3 regions of the Paenibacillus sp. FSL P2-0121 genome follow, and region 2 is predicted to be linked to each of the others. Evidence: riboswitches for the same ligand, from Rfam matches in the RefSeq annotation. Region 2 holds a riboswitch; each other region holds the start of a gene.
The links. A riboswitch is a leader RNA that binds a small molecule or an ion and turns the genes downstream of it on or off. The one in region 2 is predicted to bind cyclic di-AMP.
Positions count from the first base shown of each region.

Region 1: linked by a shared signal. The riboswitch ahead of MKY54_RS11620 (KamA family radical SAM protein) and the one ahead of MKY54_RS16895 (APC family permease) in region 2 are both predicted to bind cyclic di-AMP.
Region 3: linked by a shared signal. The riboswitch ahead of MKY54_RS00540 (C40 family peptidase) and the one ahead of MKY54_RS16895 (APC family permease) in region 2 are both predicted to bind cyclic di-AMP.

Region 1 covers NZ_CP150245.1:2,666,933-2,678,311, forward strand. Annotated here, with positions in the region: gene MKY54_RS11600 (hypothetical protein) at 574-777, shown strand; gene MKY54_RS11605 (YdeI/OmpD-associated family protein) at 1,171-1,740, opposite strand; gene MKY54_RS11610 (DinB family protein) at 1,797-2,312, opposite strand; gene MKY54_RS11615 (YafY family protein) at 2,395-3,306, opposite strand; gene MKY54_RS11620 (KamA family radical SAM protein) at 3,440-4,609, opposite strand; cyclic di-AMP (ydaO/yuaA leader) riboswitch at 4,749-4,890, opposite strand; gene MKY54_RS11625 (AraC family transcriptional regulator) at 4,939-6,537, opposite strand; gene MKY54_RS11630 (ABC transporter substrate-binding protein) at 6,745-7,770, opposite strand; gene MKY54_RS11635 (HAD family hydrolase) at 8,297-8,959, shown strand; gene MKY54_RS11640 (mannitol-1-phosphate 5-dehydrogenase) at 9,002-10,207, shown strand; gene MKY54_RS11645 (alpha-L-fucosidase) at 10,298-11,379, opposite strand, start outside.
Region 2 covers NZ_CP150245.1:3,816,725-3,825,409, reverse strand. Annotated here, with positions in the region: gene MKY54_RS16905 (DsbA family protein) at 115-831, shown strand; gene MKY54_RS16900 (disulfide oxidoreductase) at 828-1,292, shown strand; cyclic di-AMP (ydaO/yuaA leader) riboswitch at 1,487-1,646, shown strand; gene MKY54_RS16895 (APC family permease) at 1,771-3,588, shown strand; gene MKY54_RS16890 (iron-hydroxamate ABC transporter substrate-binding protein) at 3,792-4,799, shown strand; gene MKY54_RS16885 (iron ABC transporter permease) at 5,020-6,075, shown strand; gene MKY54_RS16880 (iron ABC transporter permease) at 6,075-7,109, shown strand; gene MKY54_RS16875 (ABC transporter ATP-binding protein) at 7,165-7,965, shown strand; gene murB (UDP-N-acetylmuramate dehydrogenase) at 8,116-8,685, shown strand, end outside.
Region 3 covers NZ_CP150245.1:106,739-118,117, reverse strand. Annotated here, with positions in the region: gene MKY54_RS00560 (YwhD family protein) at 1-25, opposite strand, end outside; gene MKY54_RS00555 (M1 family metallopeptidase) at 129-2,135, shown strand; gene MKY54_RS00550 (hypothetical protein) at 2,147-2,977, shown strand; cyclic di-AMP (ydaO/yuaA leader) riboswitch at 3,196-3,334, shown strand; gene MKY54_RS00545 (C40 family peptidase) at 3,392-3,820, shown strand; cyclic di-AMP (ydaO/yuaA leader) riboswitch at 4,183-4,325, shown strand; gene MKY54_RS00540 (C40 family peptidase) at 4,370-4,822, shown strand; gene MKY54_RS00535 (GNAT family N-acetyltransferase) at 5,012-5,497, shown strand; gene MKY54_RS00530 (cytochrome c) at 5,625-5,981, shown strand; gene MKY54_RS00525 (4a-hydroxytetrahydrobiopterin dehydratase) at 6,063-6,350, opposite strand; gene MKY54_RS00520 (hypothetical protein) at 6,579-6,872, opposite strand; gene motA (flagellar motor stator protein MotA) at 7,079-7,879, shown strand; gene motB (flagellar motor protein MotB) at 7,863-8,678, shown strand; gene rluF (23S rRNA pseudouridine(2604) synthase RluF) at 8,792-9,493, opposite strand; gene MKY54_RS00500 (sensor histidine kinase) at 9,483-11,379, opposite strand, start outside.

The DNA of each region.
Region 1 (11,379 bases), 1.1 Mb from region 2:
TTAGGATACGGTAGCATCAGACAGCGAAAGACAGCGAAAGACAGCGAAAGACAGCGAAAGACAGCGAAAGACAGCGAAAGACAGCGAAAGACTATGCTTCGGCGGTATCGGACTCAGCAGACGTTATAAGCAGGAAAATCCGCCATTTGGAGTATTATCGGACCGCATAGCTCCTAATGGCGGAAAAATCACCGTATAAGAGCCCCTTTCTAAGAAATAGCTGCGCTGGTGTCCGATGAGTTGCTGAAAAGGCGATAAATTAGTAAATAGCGTCATTGGAGTCCGAATGCCTCAGCAGGAGATCATGGTATCAGTAGCAATAGCAGTAGCAGTAACAGTAGCAATAGACCCAGCGAATGATCATACTTCGGCGGTATCGGACCCAGCAGACCTTATAAGCAGGAAAATCCGCCATTTGGAGTATTATCGGACCGCATAGCTCCTATTGGCGGAAAAATCACCGTATAAGAGCCCATTTCTAAGGAATAGCTGCACTGGGGTCCGATAAGTTGCTGAAAAGGCGACAAATTAGTAAATAGCGTCATTGGAGTCCGAAAGCCTCAGCAGGAGATCATGGTAGCAGTAGCAGTAGCAGTAGTAGTAGTAGTAGCGGTAGACCCAGCGAAAGACTATGCTTCGGCGGTTTCGGACTCAGCAGACCAGCGAATGATCATTCTTCGGCGTATCGGACTCAGCAGACCTTATATGCAAGAAAATCCGCCATTTGGAGTATTATCGGACCGCATAGCTCCTATTGGCCAAAAAAACGCCTTATAAGAGCCAGTTTCTAAGGAATAGCTGCACTGGGGTCCGATGGATTGCTGAAAAGGCGATAAATTAGTAAATAGCTTCATTGGAGTCCGAAAGCCTCAGTAGGAGATCATGGTGTCAGTAGCAGCAGTATCAATATCAATAGCAGTAGCAGTAGAGCCAGCGAATGATCATACTTCAGCGGTATCGGACTCAGCAGACCTTATATGCAAGAAAATCCGCCATTTGGAGTATTATCGGACCGCATAGCTCCTATTGGCCAAAAAAACGCCTTATAAGAGCCAGTTTCTAAGGAATAGCTGCACTGGGGTCCGATGGATTGCTGAAAAGGCGATAAATTAGTAAATAGCGTCATTGGGGTCCGAAAGCCTCAGCAGGAGATCGTGCATCTAGCGCAGCTTAATAATCTAGCAGACGTCCATTATCATGCCATTGCCCGTACATTTTATTTTCTTTAGTGTTTGCTATGAATTTGTCTAATTTACTCTTAAATAAATCTGGCTGATGTTTATTGCTTTGGATCGTGTCGATCCGAACTCTTTTATAAAGGGCTGGAAAGGCCGTGAAATTCTCATATACTTGCCTGTCCTCTTTTAGCCGTTGCTCTATAATCTTATCTACTATAAAAGAATCAGGGTTCATATCAGGAAGTATCCGTTTTCCTTCAGCACTCATTAACCCCAGCTTTTCGAGGCGGCGGACACGCTCTTTATTCAATTCAGTCCAAGAGCTTTTGTTGCTTCGGGGAGAGAGTCTTTGCGCCAGCTCCGTTTCCGAAATTTTCTTTTTCACTCCATCGATCCATCCAAAACACAAACATTCCTCAACTACGTCCAAATATAGCAACGTTTCTGAGTTTGGCGTCATACTAACGAGTACCCAACAAGATTGTTCAGTCTTACAATTCTCCTGCAGCCAAACTCTTAAATCTTCTCTCGTTTTCACTGTAATTAGATTTTCAATCTCCATAATTAAAATACAATTTCCTTTCTAGGTATGGAGTGGAGCGTCTTGCCCATCCGAGATTAAATAGCTTCCGCAGGAACCTGATACCAAAAAAGAGCATAGTCATTCATGGTGGAAGCATGGCCTAACTGCCGTAACATAGTAGATACATTGCCTCTATGATAAGTCCCGTGATTGGCGACTTGCAACACAATTTCTGATAGGCGTGTTTGGCGGATTCCGGCGAATGGATTGTCAAGCAGAATGGTTTGCTCCAAATCGGATTGGTTGTGTAACCATGCTTTGTATTGTTCTGATAGCTGGGCAAAGATATTTACGTATTCATCCACAGAATCTAGAATGCTCAAATTTAGCGGGATACTTTGTTGAAAAGCCTCTGGCATGGCAGTGCCTGTTAATACAAGATACCACATCGTATCAACCGCATAGATATGGCTAAGGGCATGAGCGATGGTGGGAAATGAGCTGTTCACTTCTTGACTTAGCACAGAAGGCGGGAGTTCCTTGATTCTTCCCAGGATAGTTTGGTTTGCCCAAGTGTGGTATTTAAACATTTCTACTGTATAATTTGTCATTCGTACATTCTCCTTTTGAATGGTCATGGATTTGTTTTTGTTACTGTAGTTAATATAAAAGAAGAAGTATGACATCAGACTGTCATACTTCTTCATAAAGTTTGAGTGTGTTTTGAAGCTGCTCTTTTAAAATACCTCGCAATGCAGGGGGTTCGAGGACTTCGGCGCCGCTGCCAAAACTCAGCAGAATGGACCAAAGCCAATGTGCTTCCAATGGCTTATACACAGGAATTCGCATCGTCATGCTTTTATCGGAATGAAATTCCTTGTCGACTTGATGAAACTGATCCAAAGCTTCTGCCAGAGCCTCAGGGCCTACCCGGATCACTATTTCCTCCACCTGATCTGCCCTGTTTGAACAGCCGGCCTCTTTGGGTACCTCATGTTGCGAATGAAAGGTATCCTGCGTCAGGAACAAATTCAGCATCCGGGAAAGTCGGAACTCCCGATAGTCCTGCCGTGTCCGGCAATAACCATAGATGTACCAGTTGCTATATTTAAAATGAAGCTTTACTGGTTCCATTTCACGGGTTGTACGTTCATTTTTTACACTGATGTAATCAAAACGGACAACATTTCGTTCCGATATAGCCGCACGTAAAAGAGGAAGTGCGTCAGGATCCGTACGCCGGGTTTCAAGATCCACCGCGAGACTAGAGGTCTGTGGCTCCGTTCCAATCGTTTGCAGCCGTTCAATGGTTCCTTGCGTATGCTCATCTTCAAAAACGGAAGAAAGACTGTTAAGTACAGTAATCAGAGAAGTGACATCATACGAACGGAGCAGGCTTTTATCCATTTTATATCCGTCCATTATGCCATATCCACCTTTAGTACCCTGATACGATACGACCGGGATGCCAGCGGCACAAATCACATCGATATCCCTATAGATTGTTCGCTGGGAAACCTGAAACTCTTCAGCCAGCTTGGAGGCAGATAAAACTTCGTGGTTCAATAGCTTGTAGATCATAGAAATCAATCGTTCCAATTTCATGTGTGCATTCCCACCCATTAGTCCATTTCGTGTTACAGCGTGATTATATCATAGATTTTTTCGGGCTAATTTTGGGAGGGAGGAGTTTTGTTGTTGGCGATGAAGAAATATCCTATGACAGAGTCGATTAAATCTATTTACAGATTAAATCCGCAGGCTCGCCTGATAAATCATTAACAGAAATAATAGCATCGTTTTTTTTCACAGGTGGGGTCCAATATTGCTCATTCCCAGGCAGGTCATCGAACCATTCGGCGTCCTTTGGACAATCTAGAATCATAAATTTTCCGTATTCCTGATCTCTGGATTGATGGTATTTGAGATAGGCTTTTCCGTTATCAATGGCGAGAATTTCTATTTTTCCTGAGGTGTGGCTCATGGATAAGCGTACTCTTTTGCCAAGTCCTGAGGTTCTGGCTTTGGCTTCTTCTACAATTTGATAGACTTGCTCGAGCGGTAATACGAAATCCCGGTTTCCGGCTACGGGCCGGTTCACAAAGAAGTAGTAGGGTGTAACGCCAGCCCATGAAAGCCGGTCCAGTAGTTCCCCTAAAATAACGGGATCATCGTTGATGCCTTTGAGGATGGGGGTCTGATTTACGACAATTGCCCCTGCGTTGTGGAGAGCTTTAAATGCTTTTTTGGCTTCAGGTGTAATTTCACGAGGATGATTGATATGCGCCATAACATAGATTCGTTTGTCTTCGGTAGAGTAAGTACGAATCAGCTCCAGCAGTTCTTCGTCTTCAGAGATCCGCATCGGATTAAATACGGGAATTTTGGAACCCAGTCTAATGATCTTAACATGCTCAATGCTTCTTAGATTTTCAATAATGGATCTTAGCTTCGGTGTGGAGAGAATTAAACTGTCCCCGCCCGTAAGAAGTACGTTGTTAATCTCCGGATTATTTGCGATATACTCCAAACCCGGAGAGACATCAGCCATCGCCTCTTTCACGTCATTTCGGAACAGACGCTTACGGAAACAGTAGCGGCAATAAGCCCCGCAGACCTCGGATACAATCAGCAGTGCAGTTGTTCTATACTTGTGCTGACAACCAGGTACCACATAATTCGTGTCCTCATCGGAGGCGTCCCAGCGCCCATACTCCAGCAGTTCACCTTCGTTAGGAATAACCAGCTTACGGATGGGATCATTTGGATCATCCCAGTTAATCAAAGACAGATAGTAGTCATTTACACGAAAAACAAATTTGTCCGTAATTTCTTTCAGATTCTCTTTTTCCAGCTCAGACAACATAGCTATTTTGTTAATATCCGTGAAGTACTTTACCTTTTGCACGTACATCTCTCCTTTGTCTCGTAGTGTGAGAAATGAGGGAGCCTTAGTGTCAAAGGCCAATCTACTGCCAGCAGGGTCCAAAAAAGCACCAAAAGAGACCCTTAGCAAGGGTCTCTGGTTATGTAAATAACATGAAAAGCAGACCCATCCACTGCTGACGAGGTTAGCTGACGGACTCGGGTAAGATGGTACCCTACATTCTAATGCTCAATGATTCGCCCCAATTAACTGGTTCCCCCGCTTTTCAACTGTAAAAGTTGGAAATTAAGCGTAGATAAAGTATACCCTATCAAGTTTTGAAAAGTCAAAAGAGAATCCTAGATTCACTTTCAATTGCTAGCGCTACTTCCGCCGAGTAGTTTAGGCAACAGCGTTAGCAGCTTCTCCCGGGTTAACGCATCACTAGAGTTCCATTTGCTTCCGTCGAGCAGATAAACATGTCCCTGACGTACTGCCGGGAGATTGTTCCAAAGTGAACTGTCTAGTAATCGTTCCATCGCAGCTCGCGAGTCTTTGCGTTCCGGAATGAACATGAAGATATGATCTCCGGCGTAGGCAGGCAGTCGTGTTGGATCAACTTCGGCGAACCCTAACTCTTCGTCCAATATGGCCTGGATCTCTTCAGTCGGTTGTAATCCACATGGGGCATAAAGCGCAGTGGAGAATCCGGACATTCCCATAGCATACAGATGATCTCCATGATCATAGACCAAAGCAGAGGCGGTTTCTCCAACTTGGAGGGTTGTCGTGTAAAGCTGCTGCCACATGGCAGCGTTTTTGATTGTGAATGACTCCAGCCATGCTTCGGCTTCGCGCTGTTTACCTAGCCAACTGCCTAGTGTCCGCATTCGTTTGTCGAGAGATGCAAATGAATCAAAGGTGAGTGTCGGAGCGATACCAGAAACTGCTCTGTAGGCTCTTTCATCACTATTTGCCAAAATGATCAAATCTGGGTTTAGGGAAGCGGTCAACTGCGGGTCCAGTGGAAACCCGACGTTGGCGAGCTTCTTAAGCCGATGTTTATAGACGCTGTTCCGGGCGAACGCTTCATCTCCACCGATAGGCTTTACGCCTAACGCGAGAAGGTCGCCAAGTGTTTCGCCATGATAGACAATACGTTTCGCTCGCTCTGGAATCTCCACCTCATGACCCGTCCAATCCTTGACGGTAAGCTTACGACCTTGCTGATGTGCATATTGTCCGGGTGTAACTCCGGTTTTTTGCCGAAAGCGGCGGCTGAAATAGTATTCGTCCGAGAAGCCGACCAGTCTGGCGATTTCCCGCAGTGGTTCAGTCGATTCCTGCAGGAATCGTTTGGAATGATTAATGCGCAGATCCGTCAGGTATTCAAGCGGCTTTTTACCCGTAAGCTGCTGAAAGATCGGTGTATATTGCCAGATTGATATTCCCGCCAGTTCAGCTAACTGCTTCACGGTGATACTCTCTGTATAATGCTCCTGAATGAATGTTATGGTCTTTTCTACGGATTCCGTAGGACTTGGCAGGTGTTTGGAAGGGTAATTATGCTCAAAAAGTAGCAGCAGCAATTCTTGGAATTTTAATTGTCGCTTGAATTGTTGTACATCATCGGTGTTATTCCTGTTCATGAGCAGGTCTTCGACTAGTCGGATTACCTTGGTGAACGGGTGCACAATTAACTCCCGTCTGCCGGAAAGCAGCTCTCCAGAATATCGTTTAGGAAGCTTGGTTGTATAAATTGCTGTAAAGGTGATGAGGTAATAATACAACGTCAGCTCCTGGTTGTTCGTACTATAGGAGATTCCAGGAGATAGTAGATAACATTTATCCGTACTTAGTATCACGCTTTGATCATCGAGGTTCAATTGTCCGTTCCCTCCAGTAAATATGAGAAGGGTATAGTCCTGGGTTGTACGCGTTATAGAGCTTGAATCGGCAGCTTGAATCATCAGTTCGGCCTCGTTTAGCTGAAATAGCAGAGAGTGGAGTGGGGGCAGGACGATGATGTATGCAGCATGGGTTCAGCCTCCGTTCATTTGGTGAGAATGATTATCAATGAATTCATTGTATATAAAAAAAAGAAGCATATCAACAGCTGTTGACATGCTTCTTGCAGTTTTTTATCAGCCTTGTGTTAAACTCTTCATCTCGGAAGGTTATTTCATATTCAATAGCTGTGGAATTTCGCCAAGCAGCCATTCTCTTGTTGTCGCATCACTTGAAGTCTTCATGATGTCTTGTGTATAGACATATCCGTTCTTGACGGCAGGAAGGCTCTTCCAGATAGGGCTCTTTAATAGATTCTCTGTGGATTGTTTTGCTTCTTCTGCCACTGGAGTCAAGATGAATATCCGGTCTCCGGCATATTCTTTCAGGACTTCCATGGATACTTCCTGGAACCCTTTACCTTCATCAAGGATCGTCTGAATAGCTGGAGTTGCCTTGAAGCCATTCTCCCCATAGAGTACCTGGGAAAGTCCGGTTGCTGCCATTATAAACAGTCTGTCTCCTGGATAATAAGTGAAGACCGCAGCCGTTTCGCCCTCTTTCATGCCTGCGGATTTCAATTGCTTCCACATGTTCTCTTCAGCGGTTTTATACTGCGCAAGCCATGCTTCTGCTTCAGTCGTTTTCCCAACAATTCCACCAATGTCCAGCATACGTTCCTGGAGTGGGGCAAAGGTATCAAATATTATAGTGGGTGCAATTTTGGAGAGCTGTTCGAAATCAGCTTCATCTGTGCCCGCATAGATGATCAGGTCAGGCTGAAGCTCCAATGTTTTTTCCAGATTGATAGGGAAGCCTACATCCTCCACACCTTGTAATTGATCTTCAAAAACCTGGCCTTCACCCATAGAAAGAGGATAACCTACCGCCTGCACACCAAGTGCGAGCAAATCGCCATAAGTTTCTCCAGAATAGATAATTCGCTGTGGATTCACCGGAATCTCTACAGTATGCCCTATGTAATCTGTATAGGAGCGGGTAGTCGCTGCTGCTTCATCTGTACTGCTATCTGAGGGTTCTGCTGAAGGTACCGCGGTTGCAGCGGAAGAGTTCCCGGTTGCGTTCACCGTACTATTGGCAGAGGATTGTTCCTTTGAGTTTCCGCACGCCAGTAGCAATGTACTCAGCAAAAATAGTACACATACCACAGCGAAGGACTGTCGTACCTTGTTCATATCTTATTGCCTCCCTATTATATGTAACGACCACCAATAATGATAATCATTCTCGATTAAAATATATCATAAATTAAAGCCTCTTTTTACTCAATGGACAAAAAATAACCCCGTAATTTGATTTGTACAATCAAGTAAAAAGGATGTGTTTAAAATTATTTTGAATTATTTTTAGCTGCTTGGAAAAATACTCTAAATAACAGCAATCGAGAGAAAGAGAGGGAGCTTGTCTTCATAATAAACTTGGCAAAGGAATCCCTTGAAGCACATAGGATTGTGGTGTTTTTTTGAATCTGATTACTGTTATGTATTAAGAAGTTCAGGTGATGCAAAAATCCAGGTTTGTCCACATTGATTGTAATCGTTATCATTACGTGGCATGTTATCTACCGTGCTTGACGTCAGTAGAAGGGCTTTGTTATGGTTTTTATAGTCAAACGCAAGCCGAAATAGCTTTTTGTAGAATATGCAGAAGGTTTTGCGTAAGATATTCTAACCAAACATAATACGAGGGAGATGGTTGATTGTGATCAAAGGAATTATTTTTGATTTTGACGGAACGATTATCGACACGGAGACTGCTTGGTACACCGCATTTAACGAGGCTTATGCAGAATATGGAGTGGATCTGACGCTTGAACAATATTCCACCTGCATCGGCACGAGCTTGAACAGTTTTAATCCTTATGAATATTTAATGACTGATCTTAAGCTAGCGATTGACAAAGAAGAGTTCAGTAAGGCTGTTAAACAGAGACACAGCAAACTTATGGAGCTTGAAACAATACGACCAGGCATTCAGCATTATCTTGATTCCGCCAAAGCAGCTGGACTACGCGTAGGGCTGGCCTCAAGTTCTTCCCTGGAATGGGTGGAAAAATATCTGAATCAATTGGGTATTCGCGAGTATTTCGAATGTGTTCGGACTGCCGACCATGTGGCAAAAGTGAAACCAGATCCCGAGCTATATAACCAAACGTTAGCTTGTCTTGGAATCACAGCTGATGAGGCGGTTGCTATCGAGGATTCACCGAATGGATCTAAGGCAGCGGCAGCAGCTGGCATCCGTTGCATTGTGACGCCTAACGAAATTACTAATTTTCTTGAATTCGATAAGCAGCACCATAAAATTGATAATCTAAGTCTTCTTGAATTTGATCATGTAGTTACTCAACGTTGCTTCGTATAGAGAAACCGAGAAACTAAGTTCAAATTAAAGGGGGATACCAAATTGAGAGCCGTACATTTTGGAGCAGGTAATATTGGCAGAGGTTTTATTGGGCCTATGTTGTCGGACTCCGGTTACAATGTTTGTTTCGTCGGAAGAAATAAGAGTAAAATTGCCCAATTGCAAAAACGTGGGCAATATCCTGTCACCCTAGCTAACAAGAACCGGGACAGCTTTATTGTTGATAATGTTACTGCAATCAATCTGAATGATACTGAGGACGTTACTAGAGCTATAGCAGAAGCTGAAATTGTGACAACTGCCGTCGGAATATCCGCTTTAAAAGATATTGCTGAGACCATTGCGCAGGGCATCGAACGAAGGCTTGAAAATAGCAGAAATCTCAACCCTCTTCATATCATTGCCTGTGAGAATGGGATTGGAAGCAGTCAGAAGTTGAAAAAATCAGTTTATCGGCATATGAAGCAATCCTTCAAGGAACTTGCTGACCGCAATGTCGCTTTTCCCAATGCGATGGTGGACCGGATTGTACCTATGCAGAAAAATACAGATTCACTTGAAATCCTCGTTGAACCCTTCAGTGAGTGGGTTATTCCCCGCAGTGGAATGATTGGTAATTACAATGAAATTAAAGGCGTCCATTATGTGGATTCGCTGGCGCCATACCTCGAACGGAAGCTATATACTGTGAATACAGGTCATTGCAGTGCAGCCTATTTTGGATACCTGGAAGGTTATACTAGCATTCAAGAAGCGATGTCTGATCCCGGAATCAGAGTTCGTGTTCACGGGGTGCTTAAGGAAACAGGGGCCTTATTGGTGCATTTATATGGCTTCAAGCCCATAGAACATGACCGGTATATAGAAAAGATGATGGAACGATTCACTAACCCCAACTTTAACGATAAAATTACACGTGTCGCCCGCTCCCCGCTTCGCAAGCTTTCACCTAATGATCGACTCGTAAAACCGGCAATGCTTGCTCATGAACTTGGTTTTGAGACTTCACATTTAGTCTCAGCTATTGCTTCTGCACTTTATTTTGATCATGAAAAAGATCCAGAAGCCTTACAGCTTCAAGCGGACATCCGAAACCACGGGCTAAGTGAAGTCATTGCTGCACAACTAAAAATCCCCACGGAGCATCCGCTTCATGGTCGCATTATTTTGGAGTCCAACAAATTACGCGCGAGATATCCTCATAGGACTAGAATGAAGACAATAAACGTCAGGGTACCCTACTTTTAATATAAATCGATGGTTATAAAACTATAAAAGAGTGTTCTCTGCTGGATGGGCAAGAACACTCTTTTTTAGGTTACGAAGGTCTGTAAGTCTCTAATCCAATTCAATCCGCAGAACAACCGGAGTCTCACTGCGAACCGAGGTCGTTTTTATAACCAAGGCTTCATCGGTTCTTTCCCATGCAGGTTGTTCCTCAACACCTAAGATTTTGATCTGTTTAATCATCCCATGGAAGTGCGCAGAGTTTTCTTTAAGGGATTTGATTTGCACTATTCCGTTGTTTGGATAGACAAGAACAGTAGCGTAAAGATAACTGCCTTTTACCGTAAAGCGGATATCTTCATTAGTGAAAATTTTCGTGATCCCATCTGTAAACTGACCTTCAACGATCTCTGTAGGGCCTTCCCCGAAGGTGCGCCAGTAGGTCGTATCATAGATTGCTTCACCATTCACCTTTAGCCATTCTCCGATGCCAAGCAGAATTTCCTGATCCTGAGCTGGAATGCTGCCGTCCGCTTTAGGACCTATATTCAGCAGCAAGTTGCCGTTTTTGCTTACGATATCTACTAGATCTCTGATAATTTCTACGGCAGATTTATAATCATTTTCCGGTGTATAACACCATGAATTTTTAGCAACTGCTGTATCCGTTTGCCAGAAATAAGGTTTAAGCTCGGAGAAATGACCTCTCTCAATATCTGGGATTGCTGAGCCAAACATGAAGGCATCATGCTTATAATTGATTGCAACCGGAGTTCCCCATTCCTCTCCCTTATTGTAATAGTAAGCGGCGAACTTTTTGAGATAGGGTTTGAAGGCAGCTGTATGAATCCACCAGTCAAAGTAAAAGATTTTCGGTTGATAATTGTCTACCAGCTCGCAGCAGCGAATCAACCAATCCTCCAGAAATTCTTGATTGGGTGGGGAGCCGAATAAATCGTGATGATCGGGTTCGGGCATAGATGGCCAATAGAAATCTCCACATACAAGCGGTTCATGGATATCGGAATCAAATTCCTTGCCATGAGACAGGAAGAACCAGTGCTCAGCTCTATGGGAAGATACACAAAACTCTAATCCCTGCTGCTCAAAAGCGTCTTTCATTTCCCCGACTAAATCCCGCTTAGGACCCATCTCATATGTGTTATAGTGGGAGTAAGCGCTCTTATACATTT
Region 2 (8,685 bases):
AGAGATTAATAATTATATAATTTTAAATGTATATGATAAAAACTACATTAGTCCCTAGAGGACAGAAAGGAATTCTCCTTGAGTAAACCTAAAAAAAGTCCAAATGTTCCCCAGTTGAGCAAACAAGAGAAACGACGGGTAGAACAGGAGCAACAGAAGCAGAAAACGAGAATTTTAGTTATTAGTTCAATAGCTGTAGTAGTTATCATTTTTGTTGGATTGTTTATGTTAGCTTCGAAAGATGCAGCAAAGAATGTCTCTACAGGAGAACCGGTAGAATTCAATTACAGTGAGCTACCTAGGATTGGTAATGAGGATGCACCTGTTAAGCTTGTTGAATTTGGTGATTTCAAATGTCCAGCTTGTTCCCAGTTTGCTGGCTCCATGAAACCGAAAATTGTTCAAGATTTTGTCAACGAGGGAAAAGCAGCTCTTTACTTTGTAAATATGGCTTTCGTTGGTCCTGACTCTGAGACAGCTTCACTAGCTGCATTGTCTGTATACCATCAGAATAAGGATGAATTCTGGAAGTTCTATGATGCTGTGTATGCGCAGCAAGGGGATGAGAGCGTGGAATGGGCCACTGAGGATTTCTTGGTAAGCCTTGCTGAAAAAGAGAAATTAGCGATCGATTACGATCTGTTGCGTAAAGACATCCAAGAGAAAACTTATGCAGATGAGCTGAAGAAAGACATTCAGTTGGCAACTGACGCAGGCGTGACAACTACGCCTTCGCTCTACATTAATGGAGTGAAAACGGCTGAACCTTTCGATATTGAAGCGATTACATCTGAAATTAACACCGCCGCAAAAGCAGTGGAGGCAAAGTGACAAAATTCCTATCTTTTTGCAAGCGTAACTGCCTCTATCTGGCCTGGTTCGTCTCTTTGGTTGCTGTAGCTGGTAGCTTGTATTTAAGTGAAGTCTTGAAGTATGAACCTTGTAAGCTTTGCTGGTTTCAGCGGATTTTTATGTATCCGCAGTTATTTTTGTTGGGAATTGCCACTTTCCGTGGAGATAAGCGCGTCATTCCTTATGTGCTTCCATTAAGTTTGATTGGTGGCAGTATCTCAATCTATCATTATGCGGAACAGAAGATTCCAGCATTAAGTAAAGTTCTACCTTGTACAATTGGTGTTCCTTGTAATAAAGATTATTTGAACTACTTCGGATTTATTACGATTCCTTTGTTAGCTTTAATCGCTTTTGCTCTAATTAGTCTCCTTCTTTGGTATGGACGTAAGGAAGAAGAAATGATTGACGTAGATGCAGAGGAGAGCTTAGGATTTTAGTTTTCACTTTGGAAGGTACAAAAAAGCTGAAAAGGTATTAAAATCACGGGCTAGAGGGATAATTGAAGATAATGAAAGAGAGCATCCAATAAGACGCTATATTTGAGCTTATTGGATGTTTTTTCATTCTTTTTTCATTTTTTTCAACGCTTTACTGTAGGCACTTTGTAGACTAATATTAGACCTTGTGAGAAGTTGAATATGCGCTGAATTTTCTTAGGAAAAACGGGGGAACCAAACTTGGCATTCATGCCAATGGGGTGAATCGGAACCGGGTCGAACAGACCTCTACCGTAGGGCTATAACCACAGCCCGAATCCGCCAGCTAACCTCGTAAGCAAGGTGGGAAAATGACCATGCATAAGCATGCGGATCATTTCCGTATGCTTATTTTTGTGTCTGCATTTATGAAATCCACCGATGAAAACAGCGCACGGAAATTCCGTTTCAGCTCCCAAAGAAAGGAACTGTATCCACCATGGTAAGCAAGGTAAAACGACTATTGATCGGCCGTCCGATGAAGTCGAATGAACTCGATCATGAAAAGTTATCCAAGGTTAAAGCACTGGCTGTCCTGTCTTCTGATGCGCTCTCGTCTGTAGCCTACGGAACGGAACAAATTCTGATTGTACTGGTGGCTGCCGGGTTTACTGCCATCTGGTATTCCCTGCCAATTGCATTAGCCGTATTGGGCCTGCTGGCCATCCTGATTTTATCCTATCGGCAGACGATTTTTGCTTATCCGCAAGGAGGCGGAGCTTATATCGTAGCCAAGAGTAATCTTGGTATTCCGACAGGGCTGCTCGCTGGGGGTTCATTATTGGTGGATTACATTCTTACCGTAGCGGTTAGTGCCTCGGCAGGGACGGATGCGATCACATCGGCTTTTCCAAGTCTTCATAATCATACTGTTCTCATCGCTGTATCTGTTATCGTTTTATTAACAATCATTAATCTTCGCGGAGTGACTGAATCGGCTTCATTTATCGCAATTCCAGTGTATTTGTTTGTGGTTTCGATTGTTGTTCTGATTATCTCCGGTATCGTTAAATATGCAATGGGTGGCGCGCATGCGAATGTTCCTGAAATAGGCAGCGCCGTATCTAATGTAAGTTTGTTTCTACTATTAAAAGCGTTTAGCTCTGGTTGTTCAGCCCTAACGGGGGTTGAGGCCGTATCTAATGCGATCCCAAACTTTAAGGCACCGGCTGAGAAAAATGCAGCCAAGACGCTAATGATCATGGGACTTATCCTTGGCTTTATGTTTACCGGAATCACTGTGCTGGCATATTGGTATGGTATTGTGCCAGATGAAAAGGCTACGGTTGTCTCTCAGATCGCTGAATCGACCTTTGGCCGTGGCGGATTGTACTTTTTCATTCAAGGGATTACAGCAGTGATTTTGTTCTTGGCAGCTAATACAGCATATTCAGCGTTTCCGCTGCTCGCCTTTATGTTTGCAAAAGATAAATATCTGCCACATGCATTTATGGTCCGTGGTGACCGCCTGGGCTTCTCAAACGGCATTATTTTTCTAGGAGTTATGTCTATCATACTTGTGACTGCATTCCATGGGAATACGGAAGGTTTGATTCCACTATATGCGGTAGGCGTGTTCATTCCTTTTACCTTATCCCAACTGGGGATGATGGTGCATTGGATCAAAACAAGACCCGCTGGATGGGTGAAAAGATTTGTAGTAAATACCATCGGTATGCTGACTACATTGACGATTACGCTTATATTTATCATTACTAAATTCTCGAGCGTATGGATGGCATTCATTTTCTTACCTGCTGTAATGTTCGTGTTCCACCGTATTCATAAGCATTATTTGAATACTGCGGATCAACTGCGTATATGTCCGGCTACTGATAAACCTGTAATTAAAGGAAGTACTGTAGTTGTTCCTGTTGCAGGGGTTACACGTGCTGTATTACATTCCATCAGCTATGCGAAGTCTCTAACAGATAATGTTGTTGCTGTGTATGTAGGCTTTGATGAAGAAGACATTCATAAGATGGAGCAACGGTGGGAGGAATGGAATCCAGGTGTACGCCTGATTGTTCTTCGTTCCAGATATCGTAGTATCATTCGTCCGTTAGTGAAGTTTATCGATACGGTAGAGTGGAAGACCGCTGCGACGGATCACATCACGATTTTGATTCCACAGTTTATTACCAAACATTGGTGGCAAGCCGTGCTTCATAATCAGACCAGCTTTTTAATCCGCTCGTATCTAATGAATCAAAAGGACGTTGTAGTAGCGACTGTCCCGTATCATTTAAATAAATAAGTAGAAGATTAAAGATGAGGTTATATCCGGAACGTTCGGAATATAACCTCTTTTGTATTTTATATGAAGGAAATTGTTGCAAATCCACAGAATTTGAAATTTATATGTTGACACAGAGAATGAGAATCAATATCATTTAAAAGTGAAGCAGAGGTAAAGGTCACCTTTGAATATCAAAGCAGTTACATATAGGAGGGTTTTTAATGTTTTGGCTTAACAGAAAAAGATCAGGAAGCATGAAAGTGACGATGAGCGGACTAATAGTGATGACGCTAATACTTTCCGCTTGTGGTAATAATAATGCTGAAAGCTCATCAAATGCAGGAACAGCGCCTACAACAGCGCCTACAGCAGAATCTACAGAGGCACCTGCTGCACCTAAGACGTTAACAGATGCAATGGGTCATAAAGTAACGATTCCGGCTAATCCACAGCGCGTTCTGGGTTCATATTTGGAAGACTCTTTGGTAACTCTGGGTGTAACTCCAGTAGCTCAATGGTCAGTTACAAACGGCGTTCAGGATTATCTGGCCACTGAATTGAAGGATGTTCCTACAATTAGTTACGACCTTCCGTTAGAGGCTGTAATCAGCTTTGCTCCGGATCTTATTATCATCCCATCGGAGTCTTCTGTTCAGAACGGGATTTACGATCAGTTGAATAAGATTGCACCCACTTATGTAATTGGGGATGAACTAAATCAAGATTGGCGCAAATCGTTGCTCAAGATGGGTGAGATTTTGAACAAAACCCCTGAAGCAGAAAAAGCCATTAAAGATTATGATGTTAAAGCAGCGGCTGCGAAAGAACAGCTTGCAGGAGCTATTGGACAAGAGTCCGCGGCTATTTTATGGTTGGTGCAAAAAAACTTCTATATTGTAGACGAAACCCGCAGCAGTGGAGCTGTATTATATACAGACCTTGGCGTAACGCTGCCTAACTTAGTAACAGAGATCCCAGTAGGAACAAGAGCAACTTGGAATCCGATCTCACTAGAGAAGCTTTCTGAGCTGACCGCAGATCATATTTTCCTTGTAAATAGTGATAAGACTGAGGGTTCGGAGATCCTAGATAGTGCAATCTGGAAGGGCATCCCAGCTGTAAAAGCTGGAAATGTGCATGAAATGAGCTCAACAAGCAGCTGGCTTTACAGTGGTGCGAACGCTGGCAGAAAAATCATTGACGATGTGCTAAAAAGTCTTGTGAAATAAAAGTCGTAATTCACCATGAATGAGACTGATCATTTCGGTGGGGAAGAGCGTGCAGATCAAGTATCTCGGGATACAAAGATCTGCACCATTTTTTTATAAACCAATCCCATAGTACGGAAAAATCGATCCTGCAATTGTACAACATAAATATTTTTGCGATAATGAGAATGATTGTTGTTATCATATAAACCATTGTAACTATTGAATAAGGAGACGGCTCATGGTTTCACCCTCAGATTTCGCAAATCGTATTAAAAATGAACCCAAAAAAGCTCTACATACCCGACCGGCAGCTGCCATTGGTATTCTTATTTTTGGACTTGCTGCCATTGCCTTCGGATTGGCACTTTCGGTCTCAGTAGGTGCAGCAGATATCAAGTTAGCTACGGTATGGGAAGCTATATTTCATTTCAATCCAGATTTACAAAAACATCAGGTAATTAGAGAACTGCGATTTCCACGTGCTATTGCTGGCGCCTTAGTCGGTGCTTGCTTCGCAGTAGCAGGGGCTATCATGCAGGGGATGACAAGAAACCCGCTTGCGGATTCAGGGCTGTTAGGCTTGAATGCAGGAGCAGGGGTAGCGCTGGCCATAGTATTTGCTTTTGCACCCTCACTCTCATTCACTTCACTAATGTTGTATTGCTTTATCGGTGCCGCTGTGGCCTCTTTTATCGTATTCGGAATCGGTTCGCTTTCTTTTAATGGCCTGACCCCCTTGCGATTGACATTAGCAGGTTCGGCTGTTAGTGCTTTATTGGTTGCTATTAGTCAGGGAGTAGCTATTCTTTTCAACTTATCTCAGGACATAGCCTTCTGGTTAGCTGGTGGGATGGGTGGAGCTAGCTGGACTCAGATCAAGATTATATTCCCTTGGGTGGCCGTAGCCTTAATTGCAGCAATGATGTTATCACGATCCGTCACATTGCTCAGCTTAGGAAGAGAAGTAGCGGTTGGTCTGGGGCAGCGGACAAGGTTAGTTCAATTGGCATGTATGATTGTTGTGGTTATCTTAGCTGGAAGTGCGGTTTCAACGGTTGGCCCGATTGCTTTTATAGGACTAATTATTCCACATGTTACTCGTTATTTCGTTGGAGTGGACTACCGCTGGATTATCCCTTGCTCCGCAGTTCTAGGGAGCTTATTGATTATCTTTGCAGATATTGCCGCAAGAATGATAAATGCACCGTATGAGACACCGCTAGGAGCTTTAATTGCCATCATCGGCGTACCGTTCTTTATTTATTTAGCGAGTAAGCGGAAGGGGGAGCTGTAATGCCCAAATTAACCCTTACTCCAGATGAAAAAGAACGCCGCACACGCGCCCTAACGGTGTTATCACTCCTTGCTATACTGATCGTCGTTGTGTTTATAGTCAGTATGAATACAGGGTTTATGCGTCTATCCCCACTAGAGGTATTACATACACTCATGGGTGATGGAACACATCAGCAAAAGCTTATTTTATTTGATTTCAGATTACCCCGCATCGTAATTTCATTGTTAGTTGGAGCGGGCTTTGCAGTATCGGGCTGTATTCTACAAAGTCTCGCACGTAATGCACTCGCTGAACCGGCTACGCTGGGCATAAGTGCTGGTGCAGGTTTTGCGGTAATCATTTTTATCTCGTTTTTTCCGGCTACAACAGCAGCTCCGGTATTTGTCTTGCCTCTCCTAGCGCTTGGTGGGGCTGGCCTGACCGCAGCTTTAATCTATATTCTTGCCTACCGGAAGGCAGATGGTCTGTCTCCTACAAGGCTGATCCTTATCGGGATTGCGGTCGCTGCAGGAATCAATGCTTGCCAGCTTGTATTGGCACTTAGGCTTGATCCTAATAATTATCAATTTGTAGCTACTTGGATCGCCGGGAAAATATGGGGTGGGGATTGGAGATTCGTCCTTGCTTTGCTGCCTTGGATCGCGATTCTGTTACCGTTCGCCTTCTATAAAGCCCGGGTTCTAAATGTATTGAATCTAGGGGACCATACTTCATTAGGTCTAGGAATGCGTGTGGAGAAGGAACGTATTCTCCTTCTGGTAACAGCCGTAGCGCTTGCCGGCTCCTGCGTCGCGGTAAGTGGAGGTATTGGCTTCGTCGGCCTGATAGCACCACACCTGGCTCGCAGGCTGGTGGGACCCCGTCATCAGGTGTTATTACCTGCTAGTGCTTTGACAGGGGCGCTTCTTATGATTACCGCTGATACCATTGGTAGATGGGTATTGCAACCTGCCGAAGTTCCTACTGGCATTGTGGTTGCGATTATTGGCGCACCTTACTTTTTATATTTACTCGCCAAGTCGAAAGCGTAAATTAGTTCATACTTAGGAGCATAGCTCCATAAAACTTTTAAGGGAGTTGTAGATCATGTCAGAACGTTTGAATACAGAAGAATTAAGTATTGGGTATGCTGAGGCTACTATAGTTAAGGGATTGAACTTGTCTATCCCTACGGGGAAAATCACCGCACTAGTGGGCGCTAACGGCTCCGGTAAATCTACAATCCTCAAAACGATGGCCCGGATTATGAAGCCGAAGAGTGGCACCGTAATGCTGGACGGCAAATCGATCCATAACTTTTCAACTAAAGAGGTTGCTCGTCAGCTAGCGATTCTACCGCAGAACCCAACGGCTCCTGACGGTCTGACGGTATCTGAGCTGGTCAGCTATGGTCGTTTCCCTCATCAAAAAGGATTTGGCACGATGACCGCAGAGGATCGCAACATCATCTCCAACGCCATCTCTGTTACGGGCATGGAATCTTTTCATGATCGCCCTATTGACCGTCTCTCTGGTGGACAACGTCAACGCGCTTGGATCGCTATGGCGTTGGCTCAAGAAACAGATATTTTATTCCTTGACGAGCCTACAACGTTCCTAGATATGGCGCATCAGCTCGAAGTTCTTCAACTTTTGCAAAAGCTGAATGAGGAAGAAGGCCGTACCATTATCATGGTCGTGCATGATTTGAATCATGCTACTCGTTATGCGCAGCATATGGTAGCGATTAAGTCCGGTACTGTGGTTAGCGAAGGCTCACCTACTGAGGTTATGACACCAGATGTATTGCGGGAAGTGTTTGGAATTGAAGCGGATATCGTTCCGGATCCACGTACGGGTGTGCCACTGTGTCTTCCTTACGAGCTTGCTGCCTATAAAGCTGTGTAATTATCATCTAAAAACATACAACGAACAGGCTCCCGTCATTGACAAGGGAGCCTGTTCGTTGTTACAGTTGTGGTTGCCTACAATTTCATAATAACTCTTTAAAATAGATCAAGGACCATCATTTATACATGGTTAAAGGAGCATGAAAACATGAATATTGACAAAATTCAAGATGATCTAGAGCAGCTAATGACTGCAGGAATAGTGAAAAGTCATGAGAATTTAAAAGATCACGTGTACACTAAAATGGGCGGCAAAGCTGATATTTTGGCTGCACCAGCTACTTATGATGAAATTCAAAAGATCGTTACATATGCAGAACAAAATGGGATAACCCTTACGGTACTTGGGAATGGCTCCAATGTGATTATCCGTGATGGAGGTGTACGTGGAATCGTTCTGCAAACGGCAGGACTGACCGAAATGGGAATTCGCGACAATCTCTTATATGCGCAATGTGGTGCCAAAATAATTGATGTTTCCAGATATGCGCTTGATAAGGAGCTTACGGGTCTTGAGTTCGCCTGTGGCATTCCAGGAACAGTTGGTGGAGCGCTCTATATGAACGCAGGTGCTTATGGCGGTGAGATCAAAGATGTCCTGCATAGTGCACTAGCTATAAATAAGAACGGGCAATTGGTAACTCTGCAAGGAGATGAGCTGCAATGGGGATACAGAAAAAGTGTATTCGCAAGCGGTGAGTATATTGTACTTGAGGCC
Region 3 (11,379 bases), 3.3 Mb from region 2:
TGCCCTCCGGTTGTATGTTGTCCACGAGTGCACACCCTTCCTCTTACGAATAATTTAATTTTAGCTAATAATGCGGCGATTGCAAACATATACATCCCGTAGATGCTTGTCACGGGAGGAATCACACTATGAAGTCACTGTCATTAAAGTACATCATCTTTGCGACCCTGGCCATCCTCGCGCTGCTGGGAGGAGGAATATGGGCCTTTTCAGGGGATAGCTCAACAGCTTCTGTTACTAGCTTTGCTTCAAAAGAGGCCAAGTCCTCCAGCGGCACAGCGCCTGCTGCCGTACCACAGCAGGTATTGCCTGAGAGCGCACCCGTCCCGGCAGAGGAGGCTTTAAGCCAGCGGGTAGTCGAGTATCACATTGATGTCCAGCTTGTTCCTGACACAGAAACCTTAAAAGCTTCTGAGACAGTAACCTGGACACACCCCGGAGTAAAGCCAGTAAGTGATTTATATTTTCACATGTATCCAAATGCATTCGCCTCATCAGATACCACCTTTATGAAGGAATCCGGGGGGACGCTCAGAGGCGACAGCATGCCTGAGAACGGCTTCGGAAATATGACGCTGACCGATCTGCGCACGACAGAGGGAACTTCGCTAATGCAAAGAGTGCAATATGTTCAACCTGATGACGGCAATATCAACGATAAGACGCTTCTAAAGGTACATCTTCCTCAGCCTGTTAATGGTGGGGAAAGTGTAACACTTAAGCTTCAGTATGAAGTCCAGCTGCCCAAAATCTTTGCTCGCATGGGTGCTTCAGGTAACTTCGTTATGGCTGGGCAATGGTTCCCTAAGCTTAGTGTATACGAGCCTAAGGGCACACGCGGAGTTAAAGAAGAAGGCTGGGACCTGCATCAGTATCACGGGACCTCTGAGTTTTACAGTGATTTTGGCATCTTTAATGTAACGATTGCCGTTCCTTCCAACTATACGGTGGCTGCGACCGGATTTCCTGTAAAAAATGCCAAGCTCAAACAAGATCAAAAAATATATCAGTTCTACGCCGATGATGTCCACGACTTCGCTTGGGCTGCATCCCCTGATTTTACAGTAGCAGAGGAGGCTTTCTCTACGCCGGAAGTGCCTGGAGTACGAATTAAGGTGTATCTCGACCCACTGCACAAAGACTTACAAGAGCGTTACCTTCAAGCTGCCAAGGCTGCCCTGACCTACTTCAGCAAATGGTATGGCCCTTATCCCTACTCTACGCTGTCTATTATCGTCCCACCTAAGGAGGGAAACGGCGCTGGAGGAATGGAATATCCTACACTTATTACAGCCTTTGGGGCCGCAGATTCTTCTCCAGATACCTCACTTGAAAGAACCGTCATTCATGAGATCGGCCATCAATACTTCTACGGTATGGTAGCCAGTAATGAATTCGAAGAGGCTTGGCTGGATGAAAGCTTTACTTCCTATGCCGAAGACAGACTTATGGAACAAGAATACGGTATCAAGTCTAATTTGCCTTTACAGGCCAGCCTGGTGACTATACCTGAGCCGTTAAATCTGGAAACGTGGAAATATGCAGGGGCGGATTCCTATAGCCGAAATGTTTATATCCGCGGCAAGCTTGTACTTAAAGATATCGAACGCCAGATAGGTACCAAAGCAATGAACAACATCATGTCCTCCTACGCTCGTAAGTTCCGTTTCCAGCATCCCGCTACGTCAGATTTTCAGAAAGTCGTTGAGAAGGTAACCAAAAAATCATGGCAGGCCTATTTCGATGATTACATTTATGGTGATGGTGCGCCTGACTTCTCAGTAGATACGATTACTTTTAAAAAAAATAACAGCGGCGATGCTCAAAGCTACGAATCATTAGTGAAGATTTCAAATAAAGGGAGCCATTACGTTGATGTTCCCGTGAAATTCACATTCGCCGACAGCTCTTCGGTGCAGCGGGTCTGGAACGGTGAAGGAGCAGAGACTACGTTTCAATTGTTAAGCGATAAGCCTCTTCTCTCTGCTGAGATTGACCCTGAGCATTCCATCTTATTGGAGAGCAAACATTTAAACAACTTTAGGCTGGCGGAAATAGAGCCCAAGACGCTCTCTCGCTGGACGTTAAGTGTAACTAAACTACTTGAAACCGTGCTCGGAACTCTTGTCTGGTGAGGTGAATGATTGTGAGAACATCGATAACCCGCGGCTGGCAAAGCATGAAGGAGCAATTTTATATTTTAATTCTGCTCTTCATCTACCGACTGCTCTGGGGCTACTTTATGTATGGTTTCATCCGATCTGCTATTATTCCAATTCTACTGCGCTATCCAGATAAAGACGCCGGCGGCAGCGGTATGGGCAGACTGTTGTATTATATCGAGGGACAGTTCAGCTTGAATACTGACCCTGCGATACGCACTTGGTTATGGATGCTTCTAGGACTTGTTGTCTTGCGACTTCTGCTTTCTCCTTTCATAAGGGCAGGATTGCTGCATGAGCTGCACCAGGAGCGAAAGGGCGAGCGCGGGCTGTTCTTTTTCCCCGGCATGAAGATCTATGGACTACCTGTCTTAGTCTTTAGCCTAATCGAATGGGTGCTGACCCTGCTGCCGCTTTACTGGCTTGCTCCAAAAATGTACGGGCTGTTCTTATCCTCTTTGTTTAACTACACTTTGTTACTTCATTTAGTACCATACGTATTGGCATGGCTTATATATATTTTTATCGTGCGCCTGTTTCTTCTATATATGCAGTTTGGTTACACCGGCGGTACAGGAATGTTCTCCTCACTGTTCATCTGCTTGCGGTCACTGATTCCTGCTATAGGTGTTTCCATTGTACTTGGTGCGGGAGGCTTGCTCTTACTGCTAGTGTGCGGACTGACGGGTCTGTTCTGTCCCGGCCTGCCGGCACTTATAATACGGCAAATCTCACCACTACCTTCTACGCTCTTAAAAATGTGGGGAATCTCTGCACAATATCATCTATGGTGTAGCAAAGCATTTCCACAATAAATTAACCTTATTTGACATAATAAAAAGGTCCCAATTCCTGTATTCAGGAGCTGGGACTTTTTCTCATTACGGATAACTTAAGAGTATTTGCAAAATCATAAAAGCTCTGTTACAATAAGTCCTGTGCTATTAGTAACAATTTTGTAATCAATTGAAACGATTCCTACATAACTAAATGTATTTATCGTAAGTGTAACTGTCGAAACGTCATTCTCTTGGTGCTTAACACGCCTAATTCCTTTGCACCGGGAAGTGGGGGAACCATATTTTGGGTGAATTGATCTCGCTTTACAGGGATCATAGGGAATCTTCTACCGAACCCTTAAGCTAACCTCGCAGGCCTTGGAAGGAGTACATCTTTTGAAAAGACATAATTTAAGAAAAAAATGCGTCGCTGCGGCGCTAGGACTTGTAATGGCATTATCTATTGGTGGAGGAAGCGCCTTTGCCGACTCTAAGATGGACACTGTAATCTCAAAGACTATTGGAGTTGCCTATAAAACCGGAGGTACAAGCACTGCCGGATTTGATTGCTCTGGATTTACAAAATATGTATTCAAGAATGTGGGTCTTACTTTACCTCGTACATCAAAAGCTCAATATAGCGTTGGAACTGCTGTATCCAAAAGCAATCTGCGTTCTGGTGATCTAGTGTTCTTTAACACACTTGGCAATGGAGTATCCCATGTCGGCATTTATGTTGGAAACGGAAAATTCGCACAATCGTCCTCTTCGCGTGGAGTGACCATCACTTCACTCAGTCAGGCCTACTGGGCCAATCGTTATGTTGGCGCTAAAAGAGTAATGAGTACTTCAGCTTATCAAGCTGTAGCCTTCGATTGAAACCTTCCTCACAACTATAACCTCATAATTACAACTGTATGAACCTGAATCTGATTATTCCCGTAATCAAATTCGGGTTTTTCTTTTTTCCATAATATATTTTTACACTAATAGAGCCCAATTGAAACACGTTTATTTGATAAAAATTGCAATTATATTAAAAATTAGGTCATTATTAACGCTTACATATGCCTTTCTACCGTAAAAATGCCAATTTTTCTGCATTAATATGTTAAAAACGATTGCCAAGCGGCTTTCTGTTTGTTACAATTAGCGCAGTGAGATTTTAGTAACATTTTTGTAATCATTAAGTTGTTATTTACAAAGGTTTTGTCATGTATTGATTACAAGCTAATCCTAATCAACAGTATGAGCCGAGTTTCCTAACTATTAGGAAAACGGGGGAACCAACTTTGGGTGAATTGACCTCCATTATATAGAGGGGTCATAGGGGACCTTCAACCGAACCCTTAAGCTAACCTCGTAGGCATTTGGAAGGGGTATACACTTTTGAAGAAGAAGTTAGCAGCAGCAGTACTAAGCTTTTCCATCATCCTCACCATCGGAGCAGGAAGCGCTTTCGCAGATTCCAAAATGGATAAAGTGATTGACAAGGCCATCGGTACTAAATACGTATCCGGCGGTATATCCACTAACGGATTTGATTGCTCCGGATTTACAATGTATGTGTTTGATAAGATTGGCATTAACCTTCCACACCAATCAGGTTCCCAATATCAAATGGGCACAGCAATCTCCCGTGATGATATAAGAGCCGGAGATCTTGTATTCTTCAATACAAGTGGCAAAGGTGTCTCCCATGTCGGCATTTATGTCGGTGAAGGTAAGTTCGCACACGCTTCTACCTCACGCGGTGTTACGATTAGCTCTCTGAGTGATAGCTACTACGTGAAACGCTACGTTGGTGCTAAGCGCATTATGAGCACAGACGCTTACCAATCGGTTGCTGCTGAATCGGAAGACAATGATGATGTTCAATAAGTAACGTACATAGGCTCTTTTCCAAGGTAACTCTTGGAGGAGAGCTTGTTTTTTTGTCTTATTACTTATTTACCCCTCTCATAATTTGTAAAACATTCCTCTCATATAAAGTTTCTGAGTCGAACCTCCCCCATTTTGTATATAATTAGTAATATAGCAATGTCCTCGTGAAAGGAGATCGTTGACTTTATGATAAATCCGTCGGTAACTTTTCATGTAGTTCCTATGGAGGCAATTCACGGAAAAGCTATTTGTAAGTGGAGCTATACGCCTCCATATAATATTTATGGCTGGATGCCGTGGGAGCAGATGCAGGCTCTTGGCATCGAGTTTGGTGATCCGCAGCTCCGGGAGGAACAATATATCTCCATATTAAATGAACAAGAGGTTTTGTGCGGATTCGCACAGTTGTTCCCGATGGAAGGAGTCGTTCGTTTAGGAGTTGGGATGCGCCCCGATCTATGCGGCCATGGTTTAGGCAAACTATTCGTAGATGCAATCGTCCAGACAGCCTTGAATCGTTATCCTGATCGTGAGATAGATCTGGAAGTCCTGACCTGGAACCAACGCGCCATCCGAACTTATCAAAAATGTGGATTTACGATTACAGATACGTATGAACGCCGCACACCTACAGGAGACAAACCTTTTTATTGCATGGTCTATGACAAATGATATTAAATACCATATATTTCATAAGAATGATTGTATTCACGTTCATTTTTTTGTCACAAACCCTATGATAACGCTTCACCATAAGCTATAATGTAGGGAGCAGCTTACATAGAAGGGACGAATTGGGATGCAGAAATGGATCATGAGCGGTTTGTTTTTTGCCGCCTGTGCCTTTGCGGTAGTACTCATGTTTACACTTCCGGGTAAAGAAGAGGTAGCGGAAGAAAATAAGCCCACGATGCCGGTAGTTCAACTGGACGCAGCAAAGGCAGAAGCAACCGTGAAAGCCAGCTGTATCACCTGTCACGGCGATCAGCTTCAAGGTGGAGTTGGACCAAGTCTTCAGAATGAAGGCGGCCAGCATGACGCTGAGGAAATCTACAGCATCGTCACCAAAGGACGTGGTCAAATGCCTTCCTTTAAGGAGAAGCTAGCCCCTGAAGAGATCGCCAACGTCGCACTCTGGCTCTCAGAGAAAAAGTAACCCATCAAGCAACTAAAAACGCCCGTGTATGAGATAGGTGACTATCTATGCACGGGCGTTTATTTTATGATTTTGGCTAAACTAATGATTTTTTTCAAAGGCTTCATTAAATTCATGCGCCGCTCGAAGATCTAGAGCCGTAATCCCATCTTCTTCATTAGATTCAAGTCGCAGGGTAACTGTTTTATAATCAATCGTAATATGTGGATGATGATCGAAGGCTTCTGAAATCGTGGCTACTTCATCAACGAACGCAATGCCCTTCATATATTGGCTGAACATATATTTTCGCACCATAACATTATTATCCAGCTTCCACCCCTCCAGCTTGGTGATCTCCTCACGCAGTTCCTCTTCCGTAAATAACAATTCGTTTCCTCCCTTACAAAAAATTGCAGTAAAGTGCGCAGTTCCCTTTACATGACTTAGGCGTTAAACAAAACATCCCTTAGCTTCTGAGGTCCAAGGGATGTGCCAGGATAAAGGCGATATTTTCGATTTAATGTATTCACAAATCCCAGCGATTATAACTCGGCTTTATCAATTTTAACACGGGCTACTAACTACGGGCAAATTACGTCCAGACGTCTCCTCTGCCTAAATCAAAACCACTGAAGCCAAATCCTCTTCGCCAACTAAAATATTAATGCGATGCGTGTCCTTATCGTAAATAATTACACCGCTCCCCACTTCAATCATAGGTTCATTACCCAACGCGAAGAAAAGATCCTCAGCCAATGCTTCCCATACCTCCAGCTTTGATTCTTGGGGTAGTTCCTGCCACTCGTCCGGATCCATCTCAAAAAATAAATATCCATCGGAAATTCGTCCGACGGCTTCGGTCAAATCTGTTAGAATTTCACCGTAATCTCTACCATGCTTTACACCCACGTATATCACTCCGTTTTCTTCACAGATGAATAATTACTTACCTTATCCATTATAGCCGAAAAAATGACTTCACAAAAAACCGAATGATGTCGATAAATAAGAATATACGTTAATTCGGTTTCGCACAGAGTGCCCTGCCGCTGTTTCAAGGATGATATACGCGGCATTGTCGGAACACATCTTAAATCTCACGGACGAGGTGCAAAATGGAAATTTCAACAATAATTGGTTTAATTTTTGGTTTGGTTGCTGTAATCTGGGGCATGATCCTCAAGCACGCTCCACTTCATGCTTTGGCCACACCTGCTGCTTACGTTATTATCTTGGTGGGTACGGCAGCGTCTATTTTCATGGCCTTTCCTTTCAACGAGGTCAAAAAGATTCCAAGTCTGTTCAAAATGATCTTTATCAAAAAGAAATTAATCAGTAAACCCGAATTAATCACTATGTTTATGGAATGGGCTTCTATCACACGGCGTGAAGGTCTGTTGGCTCTAGAATCAAAGGTCGATGAAATAGAAGATAACTTCCTCAGGAATGGCATGCGGATGATCATTGATGGAAATGATCAGGATTTTGTCCGCGATGTCCTCATGGAGGATATCCACGCCACAGAGGATAGACATAAAGCAGGAGCGCTCATCTTCTCACAGGCAGGTATGTATGCTCCTACCCTTGGGGTGCTCGGGGCGGTTATCGGCCTCATCGCCGCTCTGGCTGATATGAGTGATATGAACAAATTGGCTGCGGCAATCGGGGCTGCCTTCATCGCCACTTTGCTTGGTATCTTTACAGGTTACGTATTATGGCATCCTATTGCTAATAAACTGAAACGTCTCTCCAAACAAGAAATCGAAGTTCGAATGATGATGGTCGAAGGTCTTTTGTCCATACAGTCCGGTGTATCTACTATTGCCATCAATCAGAAGCTTGCTGTATTCCTAACACCTTCGCAACGCGTTAAGTTAAATGAGAAGGACGGTGGATCAGGTGAGCAAAAAGACTAGACACGAAGAGCATGAAGAACATGCCGATGAATCGTGGCTGTTACCTTATTCCGACCTCATGACTCTTCTGGTGGCTCTGTTCATCGTTATGTATTCTATGAGCGCAACGGATGCCAAGAAATTTGAAGAGATGAGTCAAGCCTTCAGTTCCGCACTTAATGGCGGTACAGGTATTCTTGAAGAGCGGGCAGCAATGCCTAGTAAAACTCAAGAAGATCTAGGGAAAAATGATAAGATGGGTAGCTCTACTTCCAAGAAAGCTGAAGAAGCAGAAATGGCAAAGCTACGACAAAAGGAACAAGAGGATTTAGAGAAGCTTAAGAAACAATTCGATCAATATATTAAGAGCAACGGCCTAACTGATCTGCTCAGTACGAAGCTTAATCAATCTCAGCTAATGATTACGATCAGTGATAACGCATTGTTCGCCTCTGGCCAAGCCATTGTTAAGGATGATTCGCGGCAATTAGCTAAATCCATCTCAACGATGCTGCAGCAATTCCCGGATTATGATGTAGTAGTGCAAGGGCACACCGACGATATTCCGATTTCCAATAGCAACTATTCATCCAACTGGGATCTGAGTGCGGATCGGGCACTTCAGTTCATGAAGATTTTGCTGCAGAACACGAATCTAAATCCGCGCAAATTTAGTGCGATTGGATACGGCGAGTATCATCCTATTTCGGATAATGACACAGCTACCGGCCGAAGCAAGAATCGCCGGGTAGAGGTTTCCATTATTCGCAAATATCAAGAATCCAAAGAGTTTACAGGGATTGTTCCCTCTGCTGAATAAGTGATTTCGTAAGGTAATAAAAAGAGCTGTCCAAAGGTCTTAGACCCCGGACAGCTCTTTTTTTGTTGCGAGTACTACATTCTATATGGACCTGTAACATTGTAATAACATTCCTACAGTAACTCGTAGTTCAGCGTAGCTCCAAGCTCTTTCTTCTCATCAGCAGACAGCTCCCGCCATTCTCCCGTTTGCAATGCCCCCAGGCGAATATTCATAATCCGAATGCGTTGCAGCTTTCGCACCTCATAGCCAAAAGCGCTGCACATACGACGAATCTGGCGATTTTTGCCCTCTGTCAAAATAATACGGAAGACACGCTCCGTAATACGCGTGACCTCACAGGGCAGCGTCTTCTCACCTAATATTTTCACACCGCTCGACATGCCGGTAATAAATGAAGGCGTAATGGGTCTGTCCACGGTAACCACATATTCTTTTTCATGCCGGCCTTCCGCCCGCAAAATTTTATTAACGATATCACCATCATTAGTAAGCAAGATTAATCCTTCCGAATCCTTATCGAGACGACCAATCGGGAATATACGCTCATGATGACCTACAAAATCGACAATATTCCCCTTGATATGCTGTTCTGTGGTTGATGTAATCCCAACCGGCTTGTTTAGAGCAATGTAGACCGTCTGGCTTGAGGTTTCAAGCGCTATACCATCTATTCGCACATCATCGCCCGGAACAGCCTGACTGCCCAGCACAGCAGGCTCTCCGTTGATCGTAACTCTGCCGGCATCCACAAGCTTGTCTGCTTCTCGGCGTGAACAGTATCCTGTCTCACTGATGAATTTATTAATTCTCACGTTGTTCTTCACTCCGTTCATCCTTAATGTTAAGCCAAGGTGTAACCCCTCCAGCTGCAGGCAGCTTAATCATAACGGTTGTCCCCCGGCCAACTTCACTTTGTATTTCCAAATGACCCTTATGAGCCTGAATAATACGCTGGCTAATCATTAACCCAAGCCCAGTCCCCGATTCCTTATTCGTGAAGAACGGTTCACCCAGCTTAGGCAGCACGTCCTCTGGAATCCCTTCACCCTGATCTTTGATTACAATAAAGACGCAATCCACAGAGTTCCACAGTTCCATTGAAATGACGCCACCCTCAGGCATAGCCTCAATTGCATTTTTAACAATATTAATAAATACCTGCTTCAGCTGGTTCTCTTCACAATGTACAGTAGCAGGTTGTTCAGAGAATTTCGTACTAAATTGAATATCATGTAGATGAGCCTGACTATCCAATAGAGAAACTACATCACCTAATATGTAGCGAAGATCTTTCTCCTGAAAATGAACGGCTTGCGGCTTAGCCAGGATTAAAAATTCACTGACGATAAGATTAATCCGCTCCAGCTCGGATAACATCAGCTCTACATGAAGCGGAACCAAGAGCTCCTTCTCCTGTTGAAGCTGTAGAAATCCTTTTAACGTGGTAAGAGGGTTACGAATCTCATGAGCTACTCCTGCGGCCAATTGGCCGACTGTAGTTAGTTTCTCAGAGCGTCTAAGCAGCTCCTCCATTCGATTGCGTTCCGTCATATCACGAGAAACGTGAATAAAGGAATGGGGATAACCCTCTTCATCTCGAATTATCGAGGTACTAACGCTAACTTCAACTAATGATCCGTCCCGTTTAAGTCTCACTGTCTCGATCGGCGGCAGAACTGCACCATTTCTTAACGCGTCAAGCCGCTCTTCCTCTTGCTTAAGCGCTGTCGCGGGTACAAGATATGGCATATTGCCTATCACTTCTGTTGCACTCCATCCGTACAGCTCCTCAAAGGCTCTGTTAGTGCTAGTGATTCGTCCCTCCATATCCAACGTATGAATCGCATCCGACGTACCGTTAATTACGGATTCCAAATGCTCCTTAACCGCCCGGTTCTCTTCCAGCGTCTGCTTAAGACGATTGGTGCGTTGCATAAGATGAGAAGTCATAGCGTTAATCCGCAAGGCTAATTGACCTAACTCATCACGAGAGGTTACCTTTAATGGAGGTTCGAACTTACCTCGCGCTACGTCATTGACTTTGGCAAGTATAGCCTGAATTGGACGAGTAATAAAACCTGAAAGTATGTAACTACATAGCAAAAATAATGCTAGCAATAACAGAGACGTAGTCAAATAATTGGCTAATTGTTCATGAACTACGGATGAAATCACAGAATAATCCAAAACTACACCGATTACGTAAGGCTCCATTTTAGGATTCTGAATAGGAATGAAGCTTTTGAGCACTCTTTTCCCATGTACCTTCGTCTCCAGTGTAACTGGCTTCTGCTTCTGCTGAGCTAATAGAATAGCTGCTTTATCTTGCTCCACATTACCATAAGTATAGGTACCGAACTTAATTGGGCGGTTGCCAAGTTTCTTTTTAAATGCATCGCTTCCATCACCCGCCATACTTGCTAAACCAAATGTTGTTGGATTAAATCCTGTAAGCTCTAAAATCCCTGGATTAACTTCTTTGGTTCGCTCTACAATTTGATCGGGGTTGGTGATTTCGATATATTCACTTGCCGCAGTATTGAGAATAACAGGATTAATGATGTAGTTGCTTGCTTCATCATGATAATAACCCCACTTCTCAATGAAATCGGGATTGTAGGTTGAATATTCAAATGGGCCTGACCAAAAATGATCCAATGACTGACCTTGCCCCACAGTGACTTCCTGATTATCAAAT